DNA from 2 places in the Candidatus Pelagibacter sp. PS_23 genome. Region 2 is predicted to be linked to the other one. Evidence: riboswitches for the same ligand, from Rfam matches in the RefSeq annotation. Region 2 holds a riboswitch; the other holds the start of a gene.
What was found. Region 2 has a riboswitch for S-adenosylmethionine ahead of AC5SLY_RS03130 (O-acetylhomoserine aminocarboxypropyltransferase/cysteine synthase family protein). Riboswitches for the same ligand answer to the same signal wherever they lie in the genome.

Region 1: linked by a shared signal. The riboswitch ahead of AC5SLY_RS01750 (homocysteine S-methyltransferase family protein) and the one ahead of AC5SLY_RS03130 (O-acetylhomoserine aminocarboxypropyltransferase/cysteine synthase family protein) in region 2 are both predicted to bind S-adenosylmethionine.

The regions. Positions count from the first base shown of each region.
Region 1 covers NZ_CM182071.1:328,350-331,772, forward strand. The annotation lists gene AC5SLY_RS01740 (YbaK/EbsC family protein) at 1-242, shown strand, start outside; gene AC5SLY_RS01745 (DMT family transporter) at 239-1,126, shown strand; gene AC5SLY_RS01750 (homocysteine S-methyltransferase family protein) at 1,119-2,027, opposite strand; SAM riboswitch class V at 2,037-2,100, opposite strand; gene AC5SLY_RS01755 (2OG-Fe(II) oxygenase family protein) at 2,189-2,779, opposite strand; gene AC5SLY_RS01760 (sulfite exporter TauE/SafE family protein) at 2,809-3,423, opposite strand, start outside.
Region 2 covers NZ_CM182071.1:591,950-595,372, forward strand. The annotation lists gene AC5SLY_RS03110 (hypothetical protein) at 1-110, opposite strand, end outside; gene argC (N-acetyl-gamma-glutamyl-phosphate reductase) at 107-1,129, opposite strand; gene rpsI (30S ribosomal protein S9) at 1,164-1,613, opposite strand; gene rplM (50S ribosomal protein L13) at 1,615-2,076, opposite strand; SAM riboswitch class V at 2,216-2,284, shown strand; gene AC5SLY_RS03130 (O-acetylhomoserine aminocarboxypropyltransferase/cysteine synthase family protein) at 2,289-3,423, shown strand, end outside.

The DNA of each region.
Region 1 (3,423 bases), 260 kb from region 2:
TTAAAGATAAAAAAGATATTTCAATGGCATCACCAGAAGAAGTTAAGACACAAACTGGCTATACAATAGGGGGTGTCTCACCTGTTGGTCATTTAGAGGAAATTGAAATTATAATAGACAATTCTTTAGAAAGGTTTAATGAATTGTTTGCAGCAGCAGGACATCCAAACTGTGTATTCAAAACAAACTATAACGATATTCAGAAGATTACGAATGGAAAAGTTGAAGATATAATTGAATGAGACAACCTAGATTAATTGATTATACATTATTAGTAATCTTAGCTTTAATATGGGCATCAGCTTTTTTTAATATCAAAATTGCAACAGAATCTTTTGGACCAATTACAATTGCATTCTTGAGAGTTTTTTTTGGATCAATTCCAGTATTATTATTATGCTTTTATAAAAAAATTAAGATAGAAGCCTTTTCTAAAGATTGGTATTGGTTTGCTATAATAGGATTTGTCAATCTAGTATTACCTTTTTTCTTAATAGCTTACGGTGTAAAATCTGTACAAAGTAATTTGGCAGCAATCTTAATGTCAACAACACCCTTGAGTTCAACAATATTGGGTCACTTTTATACAAAAAATGAAAAGTTCAATTTAGTTAAAACTTTTGGAATACTAATTGGTTTTTCAGGAATTATTTATTTGTTTTCAGATAATCTATTAATAAATGATAGTAATTTTATTTCTGCGTTATTAATATTACTTGGGTCAACTTGTTATGTTATTGGAGGAGTTTTAACTCTTAAAATTAGTAAGAAAAAGAATGAAAATGTAACAGGCTCTATATTAATTTGGGCTGTCCTAATCTTAATACCATTTGTTTATTTTATTGAAAAACCATGGAACTCGGTTCCAAGCGTTGAGTCTACAATATCAGTAGTTTATCTAGGAATGGTTTCAACAGGTGTTGCTTGGTTACTAAGATTTAAAATTCTAAAAGATAATGGTCTTATATTTCAATCACAAGTCTCTTACTTAATTCCAATATTCGGTACTATATTGAGTTATATTTTTTTAAAAGAAATAATAACACCTAAAATTTTATTATCTTTATTAGCAGTTGTTGTTGGAATTTACTTTGTTAAAAAAGCAGATCAAAAAAAAACTACTTAAACTGAACCATTTCTTTAATATGAGATGGTCTTGTTTCGCAACATCCACCTAAAATAGTAGCACCAGCATTTTTAAATTTTTTAACAAAATTTGCCATCAATTCGGGTGTTAAATCTTTTCTTTGACCCAAAAATTCATTTGGGTTACCAGTTTTACTGACATTATAACTATTAGTATAACCATCTTTAGGATTAGTTGTCACAAAAGCATTAAGCTTAAATCCAAACGGAACACCTAAATTTTTTACTTCTTCTAAATTTTCATAAAAGTTTTCAGGTGAAACACAGGATAAAATTAATCCTAGTAAATTATTATGTTTAATATTGTTAATAATATCTGATATTTTTTCACCACTTGGAAGATTTATTCCTTCAGAAATGTGAGCACCTATTAAGTATGGCTTATTAAATTCTTCAATTGCTTCAATTGCTAATTTAAACTCTTTTACACTAGACAAAACATCTAAGTAAAAAAAATCAATATAAGGATCTAATAATTTTGCTTGATCATAAAAATTTTGCTTAATTTCATCATCTGGTCTTGTATCTTCTTCGTATGTTAAATATTGAGGTGGAAGACCGCCTGCAATTAACACGTTAGGATGTTGTTCTTTAGCTTTCTGAGCTATTTCACCAGCTTTTTTGTTTAAGTATTCAAACTTATCTTCAATTTTATTATCACGTAATCTTATTCGTCTAGTAGTAAAGGTTGCTGTAACAATAACTTCAGCACCCGCTTTAATAAAGTCTAAATGTGTGTCTAGTAAGAGTTGATGGTATTCTTCTTTTAAAACAGCATTTGCACTCCACAATGTGCCGTTTGGCTTCATACCACGAGCTAACAATTCTTGTCCCATACCACCATCTAAAATTCGTGTTGTTTTAAAAAAATTAATATCCATTTTTATTCCTTACTTTTTTAGTGCTTTAGCTCTATGCAAGGTGCACAATACAGTTCAACTACCTTTACCAATTATATAATGATTTCCTTTTTAGCAGTTAGCACCTGCAATATGGATCAAATCGGTAAAATATTTATATATCTATTAGACTGATTAGTAAATCACTTCTTGAATAATATTTTAGCATTAAATGAGAAGGATCTTCTCTCACCATCAACGTTAAATGGATAAGCTGTGTGCATTAAATAATTTGGAAAAATCAATAGGTCTCCTAATTTAGGGTTTAAATTATAGATACTTTTACTTAAAAAGTTTTTTTGACCATTAATAAAATCAATAGTTCCATTAGTTTTAATCTTTTTATTCTTAACTAATTTATTTTGATTCATATCTTTTGGGATTTTAAGATATCCAACACCTGACAGTTGTCCTTCATGATAATGAATTGGATTATATTCATTTTTTAATTGCCTAACCACCCATAGATTTATTATCTTAATTTCTTTAATTTTTTTAACGCCTGACTTATCAAGGTAAACTTTAATATTTTTTAGTAATTCTTTAGACAAACTCTTATTAATTAAAGTTTTGGGTATCTTAATTTCATTCCTAATTTGACTTGCAAGTTTAGAGCTATAATCATTTTTTTTAGATAATTGAGACTTATCAATGTGATTATTTAATATAGTAATAATTTTTTTGGATAACTTTGTTTTTCCTATAGTGGGTCCAAATGCTCTAAATGTTTTCATAATCTTTCTATAATAATTTAATACTTCTGTTATGCAAACAACTTCAGTCCCATTCGAATAGCGACAAATATGACAAGTCCTGATGTCACTAGAGCTAATATTCTTGCAGGAAAAATTTTAAGATTTAAATAGTTTCCAAGCTGGCCGCCTATTAAAACAAAAAAAAATAATGGCCAATAATCATAAATTCCATTTATTGTTGATGCCTTTGTAAATTGGCCAGCAAGTCCTGATAAAGAATTAATCAGTATGAATAATGATGCTGCTGTTGCAATGTTTTTTGCTTTATCTACTCTAATTAATAACAATATAGGGCTTAAGAAAATTCCACCACCAATTCCAACTACACCAGACACAAATCCAATAGATGCACCAATTAATATTGATAATATTTTTGGTATCTTTTTATAAACTTCAATTTTTTGATCAAAAGATTGAAATTTCATGAGAAGTAGAACTCCTGCTAGTGCTAAGACTAAAAAAAGTAAAATTTCAAAAATTTCTTTATCTACTGATAAAGATCCTCCTATGAATGCAAGTGGCACAGATGATATCAAATATGGGGTAAGGATCTTAAAATTGATATTTCCAGCTTTAATATAATTTATACAATTTCCTGATACGACAATAATATTACAAAAGAG
Region 2 (3,423 bases):
TTTTTATCTTCAGCAGATTTTCTTATTGGATCTTCATTCCAATAAGCAGAGTCTTTGTTTAATGAGCACGAAGTTAAAAATACAATCAAATATAAAAATAAGTATTTCAAATTAATCCTTTTGTTTCATTAAAACCATATTTGATATTCATATTTTGTATTGCTTGACCTGCCCCACCTTTAATCAAATTATCAATAACAGATAAAATAATTACTCTATTTTTATACTTAGTTTTACAAATTACTATAGAGCAATTATTTGTGTTAATTACGTCATTTGTACTTAACAATGAATTTGTTTTTAAAATTTTAACGAATCTGTTTTTTGAATATTGGCTCTTTAAAGTGTTTTCTAAATTTTTAATACCTACACCTTTGTTAAGGTCTAGATAAATTGTGCTAAGTATCCCTCTAAACATTGGTGTTAAATGGGGTGTGAATGTAAAAGAAAATTTCTTTTTAGTGTAGTTTTCGATTTCTTGTTGAATTTCAGAGTTATGTCTATGGAAACCCACACCATAAGCGCTTAAGGATTCATAAAGATTTTTATCCTTATATTTTTTATGTACACCTCTCCCAGCACCAGAGTAACCAGATTTTGAGTCTATAATAATATTATCTGTTTTTATCAAATTTTTCTTAACTAAAGGAATAAGTGGTAAAAGTATTGATGTTGGGTAGCAACCTGGACATCCAATGATATTAAACTTCTTTAATTTATCACCATTGATTTCTGGTAATGAATAAATTGATTTTTTAATATTTTTAACAGATCTGTGTTTTTGTTTGTACCATTTTAGATATTCTGATGCTTTATTAAGTCTAAAATCTGCAGCTAAATCAATTAATATATTGTATTTTAATAAATCATTTGAAATATCTTGTGCTTCACCATTAGGTAGAGCTGTAAAAACAAGGTCTATGTTTTTTAAAAGTTCTTTATTGTATCTAATAATTTTAGGTAATTTTTTTGAACTTAATGATTTTTCATAACTAGAAATATTTTTTCCAACAGACGTATTACCACAAAGATGTTTAATATTAACATTGCTGTGTTTAACTAATAATTTAATTAATTGAACACCAATATAACCTGTTGATCCAGCAACTAAAACATTAAGCTTAGGCATTTTTTTATTATAACAGTTTAGAGTTAAAAAAGAATTATCTTTTCGAGAATTGGAAGCTTCTTCTTGCTTTTCTACGACCAGGTTTTTTTCTTTCAACTGATCTAGAGTCTCTAGTATTAAGCTTTTCTGTCTTAAGTACTGCTCTATTCTCTGAATCAAATAAGATTAATGCTTTAGCAATACCATGAACCATTGCACCAGCTTGACCTGTGTGACCACCACCTGCTACGCTACATCTTACATCATAATCAGTTGCTTGGTTTATAATCTCAAATGGTCTTGTGATTTGCATTTTGTGACTTCCGCTAGTGAAATACTCATCCATAGTTCTGCCATTAACGTAAATTTTACCTGTACCTTTTTTCACCCAAATTTTTGCAATAGATTTTTTTCTTCTACCAGTTGCGTATTTACTATCTTTAAAATCTAATTTAATTTTAGGTTTTTTTGTAGATACTTTATTTGGTGTAGCTGCTGTTACCATATTAATTTCTTATTAAATTTTTACTGTTTAATTTACCTAGGTCTAAAAGTTTTGGGTTTTGTGCTGCATGAGGGTGTTCTTCACCAGCATAAATTTTTACTTTAGTTAACTGTTTTCTTCCTAGAACTCCCCCAGGTAACATTCTTTTAATAGCTAATTTTAATGTCTCACCAGGTTTATTTTTTTCTAATAACTTTTCAGGAGTAATTTCTTTAATTCCACCTGGGTGACCAGTATGTCTATAATATTTTTTATCTTTAAATTTTTTTCCTGTGAACTTTGCTTGTTCAACATTTTTAACAACAACAAAATCACCATCATCCATATGAGGTGTAAAAGTTGTTTTGTTTTTTCCTCTAACAATCAAAGCAATAATAGAAGCTAATCTGCCAACTACAGCATTTTTAGCGTCTATCTCAAACCAGTTACTGTTTAAATCACCACTTTTTAGAAATTTTGTCATTGTGCGAGGATTAATACTATTATTAGATATAATGTCAATTTTATATTTCTCTTGCAATATCTTGCTTAAATGATATTTTTATATAGCCGATTTGTTCCTATTGCAGGCTAGTTATTGCTAAAAAGGATTTTTTAACCACATTATCGGTAGGCGCATTTGAACTGTATTGTACGCCTTGCATAAAGCAAAAGTACTAAAAAAGGAGTATTAAGATGAGTACAAAAAGACAAAACCCTGAGACTATAGCTATACATGGTGGTGATTATAGAAGTGATCCAACAACCAAAGCAGTAGCAGTTCCAATTTATAGAACAACATCGTATCAATTTGATAGTACTGAACATGCTGCAAATTTGTTTGCTCTTAAGGAATTTGGAAATATTTATACAAGAATAATGAATCCAACAAATGATGCTCTTGAAAAAAGAGTTGCTTCATTAGAAGGAGGATTAGCCTGTTTAACAGTAGCATCTGGACAAACCGCATCAACTTTTGCAATTTTAAACGTTGCACAAGCCGGAGATAATATAGTCAGCTCTACGGATTTATATGGAGGTACTATTTCGTTATTCACGCATACATTAAGTAAACTTGGTATTGAAGTTAGATATGCAGACCCTTCTGACCCAAAAAACTTTGAAAAAGCTGTTGATGATAAAACTAGAGCTTTTTATGGTGAGACTTTACCAAATCCTTATTTGAGAGTTTTTCCAATTAAAGAAGTTTCTGATATTGGTAAAAAATACAATATACCATTAATAATGGACAACACAGCTGCTCCTGTAATTTGCAAACCTTTAGAACATGGTGCTGCTGTAGTAGTTTATTCACTAACAAAATATATAGGTGGTCACGGTACGGTTGTAGGTGGAGCTTTGGTTGATGGAGGTAATTTTGATTGGACAGCTGATCCCAAAAGGCAACCTTTATTTAACGAACCTGACGCAAGTTACGGTGGAGCTATATGGGGAAAAGTGGTTCCAGAATTAACTGGGGCTAATGTTTCTTTTGCAGTAAGAGCGCGGGTTACATTACTAAGAGATCTTGGTTCTGCCCTATCACCTGACAATGCATTTGGAATTATTCAAGGGCTCGAAACAGTTGCTCTCAGAATGAAACAACACTGCTCAAATGCATCAAAAGTTGTTGACTATTTAAAGAAAAATAAAGAAGTAACAAGAGTAATCTATCCAACAGAACATGAAGGTAAAATTGCTGATCGTGCTAAAAAATACCTTAATGAAGGAAATGGTGGTTTAGTTGGTATCGAGCTCAAAGGTGGTATTGAAGCAGGTAAGAGATTTATCGAGTCTTTAAAAATGTTTTATCATGTTGCAAATATTGGGG